4 regions of the Pseudomonas sp. B21-032 genome follow, and region 1 is predicted to be linked to each of the others. Evidence: predicted binding sites of a transcription regulator. Region 1 holds the regulator's gene; each other region holds the start of a gene.

Region 1 (4,479 bases):
GCCGGACCAGAGCGCCATCGACTATTACGCGGTGAACGCCCACAGCGTGCAGTTTTTGCCTGATGGCAAGATGCAGTACGAGATGACCGCCGACAAGGTCGAGCACCTCAAGGCCAGCGAAGTCACCCTGCTGACCAAGCCCGACCTGCAGATGTACCGCGGCACCACTTATCCGTGGCACGTGCAGAGCGAGCGCGGCGAGGTCAACCCCGACGGCAGCGAAGTCGAACTGATCGATTCGGTAAGGGTCGCCCGCACCGACGAAAAGAACCGCACCATGATCATTACCAGCAGCCGCATGACGGTATTCCCGCAGAAGCAATATGCGCAAACCGAGCAAGCCGTTAGAATCGACGGCGCCGGTGGCGTCACTACGGGCAATGGAATGAAAGCGTATTTGAAAGACGGCAGGATGGACCTGCTGTCCAACGTAAGAGGACAGTATGAGGCTCGTTAAAACCCTCCCCTTTTTGCTCAGCCTGAGCGCAGCACTGGGAAGCGCGAGCGCCTGGGCCCTGCCGAACGACCGTGACCAGCCAATCCGCATCCAGGCCGACCACGCTCAACTGGACGACAAAAAAGGCATCGCCACCTACACCGGTGACGTGATCATCACCCAGGGTTCGATGATGATCAAAGGCAACACCGTGACCATCACCCGTACCGCCGGTGGCGACATCGACGTGGTGACCTCGGTGGGCAACCTGGCCTACTTCGAGCAGCAGCAGAGCGCCGCCAAGCCAGACAAGATGCAGGGCTACGGCAAGACCATCCAGTACAATGCGCCGCAAAACCGCATCGTCCTGATCGACCGCGCCAAGGTCATCAACGAAGGCAACACCACCGAGGGCGAGAAAATCGTCTACGACACGGTGAAACAGATCGCTACCGCCGGTCGCGGTGGCAAAGTCACCGAGTCGCGTCCGCGTATCGACATGGTGATCCAGCCGAAGAAGAAGGCCGAGTAAATGGCAACCCTCAAAGCCCAGCACCTGGCCAAGAGCTACAAGAGCCGGCAAGTGGTCCGCGACGTCAGCCTGTCGATCGACAGTGGCCAGATCGTCGGCCTGCTCGGCCCTAACGGCGCCGGCAAGACCACCTGCTTCTACATGATCGTCGGCCTGGTCCAGGCCGACCAGGGCCGCGTCCTGATCGACGACCTCGATGTCAGCCACCAGCCCATGCACGGCCGCGCCCGCGCCGGTATCGGCTACCTGCCGCAGGAAGCCTCGATCTTCCGCAAGCTGTCGGTGGCCGACAACATCATGGCGATCCTCGAAACCCGCAAGGACCTGGACCGCGATGGCCGGCGCAAAGAGCTGGAAAGCCTGCTGCAGGAGTTCCACATCAGCCACATCCGCGACAACCTCGGCATGAGCCTCTCCGGTGGTGAACGCCGCCGCGTCGAGATTGCCCGCGCCCTGGCCACCGCGCCCAAGTTCATCCTGCTCGACGAACCCTTTGCCGGTGTCGACCCGATTTCGGTCGGCGACATCAAGCAGATCATCCACCACCTGAAGGCCAAGGGTATTGGCGTTCTGATCACCGACCACAACGTCCGTGAAACCCTGGATATCTGCGAAACCGCTTACATCGTCAACGATGGCCAACTGATCGCCGAAGGCGATGCAGAGACCATCCTGGCCAACGACCTGGTCAAAGAGGTTTACCTCGGCCATGAGTTCCGCCTGTAGGCTCAAGGTGTAAGGCGCTGCCGGAGCGCTCGTAAACAAGCCAGATAATGGCTTAATTGTTACGGCGCTCTAGGCAAACGCTGCAATTTCAGGCATATAATTTGCTTAAAGTTGGCGCTTCGGTGCCCTTGTAGTGGATGGCGCATGTGCGCCGGCAAATAAGGTGTTAAGCCCCTGCCATGAAACCATCGCTCGTCCTAAGAATGGGCCAGCAACTGACGATGACCCCGCAGTTGCAACAGGCCATACGTCTGCTCCAGCTTTCTACCCTGGACCTCCAGCAGGAAATCCAGGAAGCGCTGGAATCAAACCCGATGCTCGAGCGCCAGGAAGAAGGCGACGACTTCGACAACAGCGACCCGATGGCCGACAACGCCGAGAGCAAACCCGTCGCCGACGTTCAGGAAACCAGCTTCCAGGAGACCGCCCCAACGGTGGACAACCTCGAAGAGGGCGAGTGGAACGAGCGCATCCCCAACGAGTTGCCGGTCGACACCGCCTGGGAAGACATCTACCAGACCAGCGCCAGCAGCCTGCCCAGCAACGACGATGACGAGTGGGACTTCACCACCCGCACTTCGGCTGGCGAAAGCTTGCAGAGCCACCTGCTCTGGCAGCTCAACCTGGCACCGATGTCCGACACCGACCGGCTGATCGCCGTGACCCTGATCGACTGCATCAACAACCAGGGTTATCTCGACGAAACCCTGGAAGAAGTCTGCGAATCCTTCGACCCCGAGCTCGACATCGAGCTGGATGAAGTCGAAGCCGTGCTGCACCGTATCCAGCAATTCGAACCCGCCGGCATCGGCGCGCGCAACCTCAGCGAGTGCCTGTTGCTGCAACTGCGCCAGCTGCCGCCGCGTACCCCGTGGATGGCCGAAGCCCAGCGCCTGGTCAGCGACTACATCGACCTGCTCGGCGGCCGCGACTACAGCCAGCTGATGCGCCGCATGAAGCTCAAGGAAGACGAGCTGCGCCAGGTCATCGAACTGGTACAGAGCCTCAACCCGCGCCCGGGCTCGCAAATCGAGTCCAGCGAAGCCGAATACGTGGTGCCCGACGTGATCGTGCGCAAGGACAACGAGCGCTGGCTGGTCGAACTCAACCAGGAAGCGGTCCCGCGCCTGCGGGTCAACCCGCAGTACGCCGGTTTCGTCCGTCGCGCCGACACTAGCGCCGACAACACCTTCATGCGCAACCAGTTGCAGGAGGCGCGCTGGTTCATCAAGAGCCTGCAAAGCCGCAACGAAACCCTGATGAAGGTCGCCACCCAGATCGTCGAGCACCAGCGCGGCTTCCTCGATCACGGTGACGAGGCGATGAAGCCGCTGGTGCTGCACGACATCGCCGAAGCGGTGGGCATGCACGAGTCGACCATTTCCCGGGTAACCACGCAGAAATACATGCACACGCCGCGCGGAATTTACGAGCTGAAGTACTTTTTCTCCAGCCACGTCAGCACCTCCGAAGGCGGCGAATGCTCGTCCACGGCGATCCGCGCAATCATCAAGAAACTGGTTGCAGCGGAAAATCAGAAAAAGCCATTGAGTGACAGCAAGATCGCTGGTTTACTGGAGGCACAAGGCATCCAGGTAGCACGTCGCACCGTCGCCAAGTACCGCGAGTCCCTCGGCATCGCACCGTCGAGCGAGCGCAAGCGATTGATGTAACGGCTCCTGAGGTGTGCCACCGCAGTTCAGTGGCAGGCGCAATACCTGCCTCTTATGCACCGGCAACAAAGGAGAAGCTGTATGCAAGTCAATATCAGTGGACAGCATGTAGAAGTTACTCAGCCCCTGCGTGAGTACGTCGAGCAGAAATTGAAACGACTGGAGGGGCATTTCGACAAGATTACCAATGTGACGGTAATCATGAAGGTCGAGAAGCTGCAGCAGAAGATTGAAGCGACGCTGTTCATTCCCGGCGGCGAAGTGGTTGCAAATGCCGAACACCAAGACATGTATGCAGCGATCGACGCCTTGACCGACAAGCTCGACCGCCAACTGAAAAAACACAAGGAAAAACAGCAAAGCCTGCTGCAAGGTGCAGCGGCCCGCTGATCCCCCTCATCCATGATCCGACTTGAAACCATCCTGACCCCCGGCCGTTCCCTTGTGAACGTGCCGGGCGGCAGTAAAAAGCGTGCGCTCGAACAGATCGCCAATCTGATCGGCAGAGAAGTGCCCGAGCTGGACACCCAGATCGTGTACGAAGCCTTGATCGCCCGGGAGAAACTGGGCTCCACCGGCTTCGGCAACGGCATTGCCATTCCCCACTGCCGCCTCAAGGGCTGTGAGTCACCGGTCAGCGCGCTGCTGCACCTTGACGCCCCTATCGATTTCGACGCCATCGATGGCGCCCCGGTCGACCTGCTGTTCGTACTGCTGGTCCCGGAAGCGGCTACCGATGCGCACCTGGAGCTGCTGCGCCAGATCGCCAGCATGCTCGATAGCAAGGACGTACGCGAAAAACTGCGTGCGGCCACCAGTAACGAAGCCTTGTACCAGGTCGTACTGGACGTACAGAACGGGCATTGAACATGCGCTTGATCATCGTTAGCGGCCGGTCTGGCTCCGGCAAGAGTACCGCCCTCGATGTACTTGAGGACAACGGCTACTACTGCATCGACAACCTGCCTGCTGGCTTGCTGCCGCAACTGGCCGAAAGCGCCCTGATCAACACGGAATTGATGCAGCCCAAGGTGGCCGTTTCGATTGACGCGCGCAACTTGCCCAGCCACTTGTCGCGCTTTCCCGAGCTGCTTGAGGACGCCCGTAGCCGG
Region 2 (4,479 bases), 2.5 Mb from region 1:
CGAATTTCCGCTGGTGCTCAACACTGGCCGGGTCCAGCATCAGTGGCACACCCTGACCAAGACCGGCAAGGTGGCGGCGCTGAACAAGCTCGACCCCGGGCCGTTCGTAGAGATTCACCCGGACGATGCCGAGCGCCTGTGCATCGCTGACAAGGATCAGGTGCAGATCCGCTCCCGACGCGGGCAGGCGCTGCTGCCGGCACGGATTACCGCTCGGGTGCTGCCGGGCAACTGCTTTGCGCCGTTTCACTGGAACGACGTTTATGGCGAGAACCTGGCGATCAATGCCGTCACCAGCGACGCGGTCGATCCGCTGTCGCTGCAACCGGCCTTCAAGTACTGCGCGGTGGCCCTGAGCCGGGTTGCCGGCGAGCGCATCAACGCCACCCAGATCGATCATCAAGCCATTGCCGTGCAGGGCCAGCACCTGCTGCTCTGGGCCTCGCAGACCGGCAACAGTCAGGCCCTGGCCGAGCAGTGCGCCGCACGCCTGCGCCAGGTCGGCTTGCCGGTGCAGTTGAGTTGCATGCAAGACCTGGCCCTGGAGCAACTGGACCGCCCCGCCAGCCTGCTGCTGATCGCCAGTACCTTCGGCGACGGCGATGCGCCGGACAGCGGTGCGGCGTTCTGGCGCGGCCTGCATGGCGAGCATGCCCAGCGCTGCGTCGGCGTGCCTTATGCGGTATTGGCCCTGGGGGATTCCAGCTACGAGCAGTTCTGCGGCTTTGGTCGCAAGCTCGATCAGCGCCTGGCCGAACTGGGCGCCAAGCGCTTGCTGGAACGGGTCGATTGCGAGGGCGATTTGCATGAATCGACGGGGCAATGGCTGCAGGCACTGCTGGGCAAACTGGGCCACGGCGAACTGCTGCTCGAAGCGCCAACGCCAACGGCCAGCGGTTTCAGCAAGACCCGGCCGTTGCCAGCCACCCTGGTCGGCAACCGCCTGCTTAACGGCCCTGGCGCGGTCAAGGAAACCCGGCAACTGGTGTTCGATCTGGGCGACAGCGGGTTCACCTATCACGCCGGCGACGCCTTGGGTGTATGGCCGCGCAACTGTCCGGCGCTGGTCGATGAGCTACTGACCGCCACCCGCTTCGATGGCGGACACTGTGTCAGCCTCAAAGGCCAGGCCGACATGCCCTTGGCCGAGGCATTGCTTGAGCACCTGGAGATCGCCCGCATTACCCCGCAGTTGCTCGAGGCTTTCGCCCCGGGTGATGCGCAACTGCGCGCATTGCTTGAGCCGCACAACAAGGCTGCGCTCAAGGACTGGCTGTGGGGCAAGCAACTGATCGACCTGGTGCATGCGTGCAAGCCCCAACTGAGCCTGCAGGCTTGGCTCGACCTGCTCAAACCCATGCAGCCGCGGCTGTACTCGATCAGCTCAAGCCAGAAGCTGCATCCGGATCAAGTGCACCTGACGGTTTCCACTGTCCGTTACGGCCAGCGCAAGGGCGTGTGCTCGACCTACCTGGCCGACCGCAGCGAGCCTGGCCGGGTCGAGATATTCGCGCAGCCGACCACGCACTTTCGCCTGCCCGGCGACAGCACGGCGCCGGTGATCATGGTCGGCCCCGGCACCGGTGTGGCGCCGTTTCGCGCGTTCCTGCAGGAACGTCAGGCCGAAGGGGCCCGCGGTCGCAACTGGCTGCTGTTCGGCGAGCAGCAGGCGGCCACCGATTTCTACTACCGCGACGAGTTGCTGGCCTGGCAGCGCGACGGTCACCTGACCCGCCTGGACACCGCCTTCTCGCGCGACCAGGCGCAGAAGATCTACGTGCAGCAGCGCATGCTCGAACAGGGTGCCGAGCTGTGGCGCTGGCTGGAGGAGGGCGCGCACTTCTATATCTGTGGCGATGCCGGGCGCATGGCCCGCGATGTTGATACGGCGCTCAAGCAACTGGTGCAGCAGCACGGTGGCATGAGTGTGGAACGGGCCGAGGCTTATGTCAGCGAACTCAATCGCGCCAAGCGTTACCTGCGTGACGTGTATTGAAGTGCCCCATAAGGGGGAGCGCTGCACCAGTCTGGGTCGATAACGGCGCCAGTGGATCGCGCACAAGCCTCGGTTTCAAAGGCTTTGGCAGTTGGCACGCTCCCTGCTTTTACAGATTTACAACGTCCTCGCGGGTCAATGGCGATTCGCAACCGGGACTACAAAAACGACCAGGCAAAGGCGCCTGGAGCTTCGGCTCCAGGCGCCTTTTTTTGTTTTTCGGGGTTGGCCCCCAGCAGCAAAGCCAGCGTGATTGGCCTTGAGTGAGGAACGGGTATGAATGGGTTTACCAGCATCGAAGCGCGGCAACAGCTGATCATCGTCGGCAACGGCATGGTCGGTCATCACTGCGTCGAGCAACTGATCCAACGCGGTGCCCTGGGCCGTTTCCAGGTGCGGGTGTTCGGTGAAGAGCGCCAGCGCGCCTACGACCGCGTGCACCTGTCGGAATACTTCAGTGGCAGCGATGCCGAAACCCTGGCCCTGGGCGAGGCAGGCTTGTACACCCGGCACGGCATTGACTTGCACCTGGGCGAGCCGGTGCTGGAGATCGACCGCGAACGCTGCGAGGTAGTCACCTGCGCCGGGCGCTACCCTTACGATCAACTGGTGCTGGCCACCGGCTCCTATCCGTTCGTGCCGCCGATTGAAGGCTCGCAAGGGGCGGCGCGGCTGGTCTATCGCACCCTTGATGATCTCGATGCGATCCGCACCGCGGCCGCCAGCGCTCGCCGTGGGGTGGTGGTCGGTGGCGGCCTGCTCGGCCTGGAAGCGGCCAATGCCTTGAAGTCGCTGGGCCTGGAAGCTCATGTGGTGGAGTTCGCCCCGCGCCTTATGCCGGTGCAACTGGATGGCGAGGGCGGCGCGGCCTTGCGGGCGCAGATCGAAGCCCTGGGGGTTGGCGTGCACCTGTCGCGGGCGACCCAGGCCATCGTTGCCGGTGAAGACTATCGCTACCGGATGAACTTCGAGGGCGGCGAGTTCCTTGAAACCGACCTTGTCGTGTTCTCCGCCGGTATCCGCCCGCAGGATGCCCTGGGCCGCAGCAGTGGCCTGGAAATCGCCCAACGCGGCGGTGTGGTGATCGACAGCGCGTGCCGCAGCAGCGACCCACGGATCTTCGCCATCGGCGAATGCGCGTCGTGGAACGGCAGCGTGTTCGGCCTGGTGGCGCCGGGCTACAGCATGGCGCGTACAGTGGCGGCGACTCTGGCCGGTGAAGACGCGGGCAGTTTTACCGGGGCCGACATGTCGACCAAGCTCAAACTGCTCGGCGTCGATGTAGGCTCCATTGGTGATGCCCACGGCGTGACCCCGGGTGCGCGCAGCTATCGCTTTATCGACGAAGCGGCGTCGGCCTACCGCCGGCTGGTGGTCGATGGCAGTGGCAAACGGGTGATCGGCGCGGTGCTGGTTGGCGACAACAGCTATTACGACACCCTGCTGCAATTCGTGCAGAACAGCATTGCCCTGCCCGCCGATCCGGCCGCGCTGATCCTGCCGCAGTCGGTCGGCGCGCCGGCACTGGGCGCTGATGCCTTGCCCGCCAGCGCGACTATCTGCTCCTGCCATAACGTCAGCAAGGGCGCGATCTGCGCCGCCATCGACAGTGGCTGCGGCGAGCTTGGCCAGCTCAAGCAGCAGACCAAGGCCTGCACCGGTTGCGGTGGTTGTGCGGCGCTGCTCAAGCAGGTCTTCGAGCATGAATTGATCGCCCGCGGCGTCAGCGTCGACAAGAGCCTGTGCGAACACTTCGCCTACACCCGCCAGGAGCTCTACGCGCTGGTGCGGGTCGAAGGCATTGTCAGTTTCGACGAGATGCTCGCCAAGCATGGACGCGGGCACGTCGGCTGCGATATCTGCAAACCCACGGTCGGCTCGATCCTCGCCTCGTGCTGGAACCAGCCGATCATGGAGCCTTCGCTGGTGCCGCTGCAGGACACCAACGACACCTTCATGGCCAATATGCAGAAGAACGGCACCTACTCGGTGGTGCCGCGGATTCCCGGCGGCGAGATCACCCCCGAGAAGCTGATCGTCATCGGCGAAGTGGCGAAAAAGTACGACCTCTACACCAAGATCACCGGCGGCCAGCGCATCGACCTGTTCGGCGCCCAACTGCACGAATTGCCCGAGATCTGGGCTGAGCTGATTGGCGCAGGCTTCGAGACCGGCCACGCCTACGGCAAGTCGACGCGTACGGTGAAATCCTGCGTCGGCAGCACATGGTGTCGTTACGGCGTGCAGGACAGCGTGCAGATGGCCCTGATCCTGGAAGACCGCTACAAGGGCCTGCGCTCGCCGCACAAGCTCAAGTTTGCGGTGTCCGGCTGCACCCGCGAATGCGCCGAGGCGCAGAGCAAGGACATCGGCGTGATCGCCACCGAGAAGGGCTGGAACCTGTACATCTGCGGCAACGGCGGCATGCGCCCGCGCCATGCCGAACTGTTCGCCACCGACCTGGACGACGCCAGCCTGATCCG
Region 3 (4,479 bases), 590 kb from region 1:
TTTTAGGCATATCCATGGCCAGCCCCCTCAGATCACGATCAGGTCGGCTTGCAGGGCGCCGGCCTGTTTCAGGGCTTCGAGGATCGCCATCAGGTCACCAGGCGCAGCGCCCACCTGGTTCACCGCACGGACGATTTCATCCAGGGTGGTACCGGGGCCGAACTTGAACATCGGCTTGGCTTCCTGCTCGGCATTGACCCGTGAGCGCGGCACCACGGCAGTCTCGCCATTGGAGAATGGCCCCGGCTGGCTGACGATCGGGTCTTCGGTAATGGTCACGGTCAGGCTGCCGTGGGTGACCGCCGCCGGCGACACCTTGACGTTCTGGCCAATGACGATGGTACCGGTACGCGAGTTGATGATGACCTTGGCCACAGCCTGGCCCGGATCGATCTCAAGGTTCTCGAGAATCGACAGGTAGTCAACCCGCTGGCTCGGATCGAGCGGCGCGGTAACCCGTACCGAACCACCGTCCAGGGCCTGGGCCACACCCGGGCCGAGCAGCTCATTGACCTTGTCGACGATGCGCTTGGCGGTGGTGAAGTCCGGGCGATTGAGGTTCAGGGTCAGGCTGTTGCCCTGGTTGAAACCACTGGGCACGGCGCGCTCGACCGAAGCACCACCGGGGATGCGACCGGCCGACGGCACGTTGACGGTAATCTTCGAGCCGTCGCGGCCTTCGGCATCGAAACCGCCGACCACCAGGTTGCCCTGGGCAATGGCGTAGACGTTGCCATCGATACCCTTGAGCGGAGTCATCAGCAGGCTGCCGCCGCGCAGGCTCTTGGAGTTGCCGATCGAGGAGACGGTGATATCCACCACCTGCCCCGGCTTGGCGAACGCCGGCAGATCGGCATGCACCGACACCGCGGCAACGTTTTTCAGCTGCACGTTGCCCGAGCCTGGCGGCACCTTGATGCCGAACTGCGAGAGCATGTTGTTGAAGGTCTGCAGGGTGAACGGCGTCTGGGTGGTCTGGTCACCCGTGCCGTTGAGCCCCACCACCAGGCCGTAGCCGATCAGCTGGTTGGTGCGCACGCCGGAAATGCTGGCGATGTCCTTCAGACGCTCGGCCTGCACGGCGAACGCTGTAGACAGCAGAATCGTAGCGGCAATCAGCTGCTTGAAGTTGAACATGGTCATCCGAACCTAGAAAGGCCAAAGCGGGCTGATGAAGAACCGGTCAAACCAACCAGGCTGGCTGGCGTCGGCAAACGAGCCGGTACCCGAATAGGTGATGCGCGCATCGGCAACACGGGTAGAAGGCACGGTGTTGTCGGTGGCGATGTCATCGGCACGGATCATCCCGGCGATACGTACCAGCTCATCACCGGTGTTGAGGGTCAGCCACTTCTCGCCGCGCACGGCAATGATGCCGTTGGGCAACACGTCGGCCACGGTGACAGTGATCGAGCCGGTCAGGGTATTGCCCTGAGCCGCCTTGCTGTCGCCCTTGGTTGCACGGTCGCCGCTGTAGCCGGCACTGAGGCTCAGATCGCCATCACCAAATGGATTATTGGTGGTCAAGCCACCGCCAAACAACGAGGTCAGGCCGATATCGGCCTTGCTGTTCTTGGCAATCTGCGAGTTGGCGTTCTTGCTCGCCTGGGTGCGCTCGTTGAGGGTAATGGTGATGATGTCACCCACCCTGAAAGCCTTGCGGTCGCTGTACAGGTTCTGGTCGAAACCGGCCTGGTAGATCGAGCCGTTGTTGGCCGCCGCCGGCAATGGCGTGCGCGGCAATACCGGCGCGTAGTAAGGATCGTTGGGCTTGGGCGTCGGCGCGACGCAGCCGGCCAGCAAGGCGATCCCACTCAGGGCAAGCACGGATAACAAACGACTCATGACTCTGACCTCACGGTGTAACAGGCGCCGTTCAAGCGACCTCGAAGACTTCACTTACAGGTTCTGGGTAACGTACGAGAGCATCTGGTCGGCAGTGGAAATGACCTTGGAGTTCATTTCGTAGGCCCGCTGGGTGGTGATCATGTTGACCAGCTCTTCAACGGTGCTGACGTTGGAGTTTTCCAGGGTTTGCTGCTGCATCACGCCAAAACCGTTGAGGCCCGGGGTACCGATCTGCGGCGCGCCGCTGGCGGCGGTTTCCAGGAACAGGTTGCCGCCCATGGCCTGCAGGCCGGCCGGGTTGATGAAGTCGGCGGTCTGGATGTTGCCGATGATCTGCGCCGCCGGGTTGCCGGCAGTGGTGATCGACACGGTGCCATCCTGGCCAACGGTGAAGGTCTGCGCCTCTGGCGGCACGACAATCGCAGGCTCCAGGGCAAAGCCGTTGGCGGTGACGATCTGGCCGTCGGAGTTCAGGTGGAAGGTACCGTCGCGGGTGTACGAAACCGTGCCGTCCGGCTGCAGGATCTGGAAGAAGCCACGACCGTTGACCGCCATGTCCAGCGGGTTCTCGGTGGTCTGCAGGCTGCCGGTGCTGAAGTTTTTCTGGGTGCCGACAATGCGCACACCGGTACCCACTTGCAGACCCGACGGCAGCTCGCTGTCCTGGGTCGACTGGGCGCCTGGCTGACGCTTGATCTGGTAGAGCAGGTCCTGAAACTCGGCGCGATCACGCTTGAAGCCGGTGGTCGAGACGTTGGCCAGGTTGTTGGAAATGGTCGTCAGGTTGGTGTCCTGGGCGGACAAACCGGTTTTACTGACCCAAAGAGCCGGAAGCATGCTGTTCTCCTCGCGCGCCTGTTTTACGGCGCTACGTCTGTGTAATTAGCCGATCTGCAAAACCCGAGCCATGGCTTCGTCGCCTTCCTTGGCCGTGGTCATCATCTTGATGTGCAGTTCGAATTGACGGGACAGCGCCAGCACCGAAGTCATTTCCTCGACCGCATTGACGTTGCTTGACTCCAGGAAACCGGAAACCACCTGGACGTTGGCGTCGGCAGGTGCGGGCTGGCCGCTCTTGGTGTGGATCATGCCGTCCAGGCCCTTGGTCATGGTCTTGAGGTCCGGATTGACCAGCTTGATGCGGTCGACCTCGGCCATGACCCGCGGGCCTTCGCCCATGGCGCGGATGCTGATGGTGCCATCCTGGCCGATCTCGACCTTCTGCTCTGGCGGCACGGCAATCGGCCCGCCATTGCCCATCACCGGCATGCCGTTGCCGGCGCGCAGCACACCCAGGCCGTCGATGTTGAGGCTGGCGGTGCGCACATAGGCTTCACTGCCATCCGGGGCCTGCACGGCGATGAAGCCGTCACCGCCGATGGCGATGTCCAGGTCACGGCCGGTCTCCTGCATCGAGCCCGGGCTGAAATCGGTGGCCGGGCGCTCGGTCATGGCGTAGGCCCGCGCCGGAAAGCTGTCACCAAACACCGGCATCGAACGCGCCTGCTCCAGGTCGCGCTGAAAACCGCTGGTGGAAATGTTCGCCAGGTTGTTGGCATGGGCCTTTTGCGCCAGCGCATTCTGGCTGGCGCCGGTCATGGCCACGTATAGCATCTTGTCCACAGTCATCCTCCGCTGCGCTGGCGAACACTTGCCGTCCGCCGCTGCTCTGCAGTGCCTGTAGCAAGTTTCAAACCAACTTTTGCAAAAGACCCAAAAGCCCAATAGAACAAGGGTTTCAGCGCTGCGCGAAGACTCGCATGGAGAAAGCGCCGTCGAAATTACGGCGCCGGTTTGCCGCTAGCGGCAAGCTTAGTACTCGCGGCAGGCCGCGTTATTGAAAGGACCGGCAAAACGCTTCCAGCCCTCGCCCGGGGAAAACTGCGCGCACACCAGACGCCCGGTGACCTGGCTTTCCCAGCGATACCAGGGCGCGGCATCGGCCCAGACCTGGCTCATCAACAGCACGGCAAGCAGCGCCAGCAGCCATCGCTGCAACATGATCGATACCCCTGAAATACAAGACCCCTTCCGAGAAAGGGGTCTGTTTATACCAACTACCTTACACCCGCATCAGGCCATCTGGATGATGGTCTGCATGATGGTGCTCTGGGTCGAGATGGTCTTGGCGTTAGCCTGGTAGTTGCTCTGCGCCTTGATCAGCTCGACCAGCTCGTTGGTCAGGTTGACGTTGGACGCCTCCAGCGAGTTGGAAGCGATGGCGCCCAGGGTACCGGTTTTCGGTGCATCGATACCCGGGATACCCGAGGAGTAGGTTTCGGTCCAGCGAGTACCACCCATAGGCTGCAGGCCTTGCTCGTTGGCGAAACTGGCAATCGCGACCTGGCCGATGGCGCGCGACTGCTGGTTGCTGAAGCTTGCGAACATCACGCCGCTGGAGTCGATGCTCAGGCTCGACAGGATACCGGTAGCGTAACCGTCCTGGCTTTGCGACAGGCGCGTGGTCGGGGTGTTGTACGAGGTGGTGTCGGTCATGTCGATGGCGATACCGCCAGCATTGGCAGCCGAACCGTTGGAACCCCAGACCGGTGGCTTGGCACTGGCGTTGGTCACCTCGGCAGGAATCCAGCCGGTCAGCTTGAAGACCTTGTTGACCACTTCGTAGCCCGA
Region 4 (4,479 bases), 2.7 Mb from region 1:
TTCCAGGTAACGCGACATCCAGTACAAATCAGAGGCAGTTCTACTCAGCATGACTTAATCCTCGACCACCCAGGTGTCCTTGGTACCGCCGCCCTGGGACGAGTTGACCACCAGCGAGCCCTCGCGCAGCGCGACCCGGGTCAGGCCGCCTGGCACCACCCGGGTCTCGCGCCCGGACAGCACGAACGGGCGCAGGTCGATATGCCGCGGGGCGATGCCGTTTTCGACAAAGGTCGGGCAGGTCGACAGCGACAGCGTCGGCTGGGCGATATAGGCCGCTGGCCGGGCCTTGATCCGGGCGGCGAACGCCTCGATCTCGGCACGGCTGGCCGCCGGCCCGACCAGCATGCCGTAGCCGCCGGAACCCTGGGTTTCCTTGACCACCAGCTGCGGCAGGTGCGCCAGCACGTGGGACAGTTCTTCAGGCTTGCGGCACTGCCAGGTCGGCACGTTCTTGAGGATCGGCTCCTCGTCGAGGTAGAAGCGGATCATGTCGGTGACATAGGGGTAAATCGACTTGTCGTCGGCCACCCCGGTGCCAATGGCATTGGCCAGCACCACGTTGCCGCAGCGATAAGCCGCCAGCAGCCCGGGCACACCGAGCATCGAATCGGGGTTGAAGGCCAGCGGGTCGAGGAAGGCATCGTCCAGGCGCCGGTAGATCACATCGACCGCCTTGGGGCCGTCGGTGGTGCGCATGAATACCCGCTCGTCACGCACGAACAAATCGGCGCCCTCGACAAGCTCGACACCCATCTCGCGGGCGAGGAAGGCGTGCTCGAAGAAGGCGCTGTTGAAACGCCCGGGCGTCAATACCACCACGCTGGGATTGTCCAGCGGGCTTGAGCTCTTGAGGGTATCGAGCAACAGGTTGGGGTAATGATCGATCGGCGCGATGCGCTGGGCCGCGAACAGCTCGGGGAACAGGCGCATCATCATCTTGCGGTCTTCGAGCATGTAGCTGACGCCGCTGGGGGTGCGCAGGTTGTCTTCGAGCACGTAGTAACTGCCATCACTGTCGCGCACCAGGTCGACCCCGGAAATGTGCGAATAGATGTCGCGGTGCAGGTCCAGGCCCTGCATCGCCAGTTGGTACTGCTCGTTGGCCAGCACCTGCTCGGCCGGAATGATCCCGGCGCGAATAATGCGCTGGTCGTGGTACAGGTCGGCTAGAAACAGGTTCAGCGCCTTGACCCGCTGAATGCAGCCCCGCTCGACCACCCGCCATTCGCTGGCCGGGATGCTGCGCGGGATGGTATCGAAGGGAATCAGGCGCTCGGTGCCCTGCTCGTCGCCATAGAGGGTGAAGGTGATGCCGGCGCGGTGAAACAGCAGGTCGGCTTCACGTCGACGCTGGGCCAGCAGCTCTGGCGGGGTTTCGGCCAGCCAGCGGGCAAATTCCCGGTAGTGCGGACGGACCTGGCCGTCAGCGGCGTACATTTCGTCATAAAAGGTGCGGATCATGCCGAACTCCTTGTCACCCGTGCACCGGAGCCATCGCAAGCCCCGTGCCAGCGGCACAATTCCTTGTTATTCAGTATGTTGCGTTTTAAACGAAGAGCGGTCGCACCAGATCTGTGCAACCGCTGCGCTCGCTTTGACGGCGGCGCCTCATTGCGAAGCGCCGCGCTTGCTTGCCGGTCAAGCCAGTTGACGTTCCTGCTTGACGCCCCAGCCTTCTATTTCTCCGCCCAGCGGGGCGATCACCGCCTCGAAATCCTGTTCGAATTCGCCGATACCGCCATAGGTTGCAAACATCACCTTGCTCAGCTCCAGGTGCCAGGCGCCATCATCGCGCTCGTGGACCTGGGCACTGAGTGATTCGCCGCGAAACTTACCTGCCGCTCGCCGCGCCCGTGCCTCGTCCGGAAAGACCGCATAAAACTCGATGGGATGAATCTGCGCGAAGTTGAACCCCCCTTCTTTCATCCGACGCAAGACCGTGCTGCTGATGTCCTCGTATTGGCTGCTCATGAATCGTCCTCCTCATTACCGATGGATAGACTTTCAGTGCAAAACGCACCTGCCCGCCACACAAGCCGTGCGGGGGCAATTCGAGCTGTTGCGTGACGTGGATCGGCAAGCCCGGACAATCAGAAAAAATCGCCCGACCTTGTCTGCAGCGTAGCGCCTGATTGCCCAGCGTGCCAGCCGGCATGCGGGTTCAAGGCCCTTCAGTGATGGCAGTGATCTCCACCCCGTTCTGCTCCTTCAGCCATTTGGCCGTTGGCGAGGTTTCGCGGTCCTGGAAATCATTGAGGTCCAGCTCGCCCAGGACCGGATACAAATGGGAGCGAATCAGCCGCGCCGCCTCTTCGGTACTCGGCTCAAGCTCTGCGCTGAGCGGCAGCGAGGTACGCTCGCCCTTCTGGTCAACGAAGGTAATGACCCATGCTTTCATTGGACTCTCCTCTGTACAGATGTTCAGGGTGAATCGGGCTTACCTTCCGTTGACCTCGATACAGCGGTGGTTGTTCAGTCTTCTTGCGGCTCGAAGCGATGAGCGCCTGGCAGCGCGCGTATGCTTTGCAGCGTGCGTAGAAAATCGTCCCTGGAAGGCTCGAACTGCAGCGGCGGCTCGGAGTGTTCATCGGTCACTCCCAGCACCACAGTGGGCTGGTAGCCGGAGCCCAAGGCGCCGGCGACCATCCTGAACGTTTCTGTGGCCGCCGGCTTCAAACTGTCAGGCTCATAGACGCGAAAGCGTGCACCGCCGAACCTGCCCTTGGCGGCGCCGATCCGCACGCTTGAGGGCCCGAACTTATCGACGCTGATCTGCAGCGGAAACGGGTTGGCAATCAGTCGATCCAGCAGCATCGGCACCATCTCGACGGCCTTGTCACTGTCACTGCTCATGCCCAGGCGGTGCAACAGGTTCGGGTTGTCTGCGGGGTTGAGGCCCAAGGTGATGGCATGGCGCGGCGTGCCATCATCGGCAATGAAGCCGAAGGGCACACAGAAGCCGTTGTCCTGGGGAATTTCGTATTGCTTGCGGATGCGGAACGCGGCCAGCACTGCGCGCGCCCTGGGCTCCAGCCGGGCCAGCGCCGCGGTGTCTGTCGCGGTATTGGCGCCACTGTAGAATTTGAATCGGTAGATGCGTTGATCGCGCCACAGGTAGGCAGTCAGATTGCCTTCATACCAGTTTGCAGAGGCGTCCGGCACACCCAGCTCGATAAAGCGCTCATGCTCGTACTCTACATCGGTCGGCCATTGCGCCTGCTCCTCGAAGAAAGCATCGCGCTCGACCTGCAGCTTCGCCACCGACCGCCCCTCGCCAGTAAATTGCTTGATCATGTCGTCAAGCACCACCAGTTGCGAAGTCACATAGCCTATGCGCTGGAGCTTTTCACGCAAGTCGTAGTACTTATCACTCAGGGCCCTGTAGCGCGTTTCGTCGTCACGGCTCGCAGAGATGGCGACATCCAGCGCCTCCATCTGCGCCTTCACCACCCGCTCCTGCGCCGGGCCACGGGTGAGGCCCTGCACATAGCGGATCTGTTCGTAGAGTGCACGGGTGGTCAACGGGCTGACCTCAATGTCGACCAGAAAGGGCAGCTCGCCGGTCAACCCTTCGCCGTAGGCAATCTGCTTGTCCCCAGGGGTGATTGTGGGAGTGGGGAGCTCGAAATTGTAGTACTGCCAGTAGCCACTGGAAGTGTGCCAGGCAATGTCCTTGGGCACATCGAACTGCACCCGGCCCATGCATTCGGTACGCCAGCCGGGGGGCGTCTGGTAATCCGCCGGTGCAACATCGGCCAGCGCCAACAGTGAATGGCACAGGCCGGCAAACAATACGAACACGCGCACGCAAAAATCCTTTTTTGATGGGCGCCGTTGCAGCCCCCGCTTCCTCAAGCGCGCGATTTGAGCATCCATGACCCAGAAAGCCAAGACCCCGGCAAGCCGGGGTCCTGTTTACAGCACCAGCAACGTCGTTATTCCGGGGTGCCGTGCACTACACCCGCGGTGTTATCCAGCAGGCTCTTGGTCGCGGTCTGGATGAACGACTCAAGCTTGTGGGTCAGCTCGGTCTGGTCCGGGGCTTCGATCAGCTCGGCCTTGAAGTTGGCGCCCAGCTCGTAGCGGTACATGCGTGGCGACATGTCCTTGGACTCGATCAGGATCCGGTCGCCCTTGACCAGCCCGACGATCTGCTCGCTGCCCGATGGCTTGATCATGCCGAAGCCCTGGTCACCGGCTGGCAGGTTGAGCAGGTCACGGCCCCAGCACTGGTGACGGGTTTCGCCGCCCAGGCGGCCCATGATGGTCGGCACGATGTCGATCTGGGTACCCACGGTGTGGTTGACCGCACCGAACTTCTCCTGGATACCCGGGGCGATCAGCAGCAGCGGCACGTTGAAGCGCCCGAGGTCGAGCTCGGTGACCTGCTGGTGGTTGCCGAAGCCATGGTCGCCGACAATGACGAACAGGGTTTCCTTGAAGTAAGGCTCCTTGCGCGCTTTCTCGAAGAACTGG

Evidence for each region. Region 1 encodes sigma-54, which starts transcription at its own class of promoters, with help from an activator protein. Its sites were predicted from a motif close to ANTGGCATNNANNTTGCTNT; they were not measured.
Region 2: the regulator sigma-54 is predicted to act here: its motif matches at 2,087-2,106, upstream of nirB (nitrite reductase large subunit NirB).
Region 3: the regulator sigma-54 is predicted to act here: its motif matches at 3,529-3,548, upstream of LOY54_RS07715 (flagellar basal body rod protein FlgF).
Region 4: the regulator sigma-54 is predicted to act here: its motif matches at 1,497-1,516, upstream of LOY54_RS19860 (circularly permuted type 2 ATP-grasp protein).

Annotation. Positions count from the first base shown of each region.
Region 1 covers NZ_CP087180.1:1,075,458-1,079,936, reverse strand. Annotated here, with positions in the region: gene lptC (LPS export ABC transporter periplasmic protein LptC) at 1-457, shown strand, start outside; gene lptA (lipopolysaccharide transport periplasmic protein LptA) at 444-968, shown strand; gene lptB (LPS export ABC transporter ATP-binding protein) at 969-1,694, shown strand; gene LOY54_RS04890 (RNA polymerase factor sigma-54) at 1,874-3,367, shown strand; gene hpf (ribosome hibernation-promoting factor, HPF/YfiA family) at 3,449-3,757, shown strand; gene ptsN (PTS IIA-like nitrogen regulatory protein PtsN) at 3,770-4,234, shown strand; gene rapZ (RNase adapter RapZ) at 4,237-4,479, shown strand, end outside.
Region 2 covers NZ_CP087180.1:4,448,664-4,453,142, reverse strand. Annotated here, with positions in the region: gene LOY54_RS20515 (bifunctional nitrate reductase/sulfite reductase flavoprotein subunit alpha) at 1-1,996, shown strand, start outside; gene nirB (nitrite reductase large subunit NirB) at 2,273-4,479, shown strand, end outside.
Region 3 covers NZ_CP087180.1:1,662,521-1,666,999, reverse strand. Annotated here, with positions in the region: gene flgJ (flagellar assembly peptidoglycan hydrolase FlgJ) at 1-16, opposite strand, end outside; gene LOY54_RS07730 (flagellar basal body P-ring protein FlgI) at 28-1,137, opposite strand; gene flgH (flagellar basal body L-ring protein FlgH) at 1,150-1,845, opposite strand; gene flgG (flagellar basal-body rod protein FlgG) at 1,900-2,685, opposite strand; gene LOY54_RS07715 (flagellar basal body rod protein FlgF) at 2,731-3,471, opposite strand; gene LOY54_RS07710 (hypothetical protein) at 3,661-3,849, opposite strand; gene flgE (flagellar hook protein FlgE) at 3,922-4,479, opposite strand, start outside.
Region 4 covers NZ_CP087180.1:4,314,765-4,319,243, forward strand. Annotated here, with positions in the region: gene LOY54_RS19855 (alpha-E domain-containing protein) at 1-51, opposite strand, end outside; gene LOY54_RS19860 (circularly permuted type 2 ATP-grasp protein) at 55-1,464, opposite strand; gene LOY54_RS19865 (ribonuclease E inhibitor RraB) at 1,642-1,974, opposite strand; gene LOY54_RS19870 (hypothetical protein) at 2,165-2,401, opposite strand; gene LOY54_RS19875 (hypothetical protein) at 2,476-3,810, opposite strand; gene LOY54_RS19880 (LTA synthase family protein) at 3,939-4,479, opposite strand, start outside.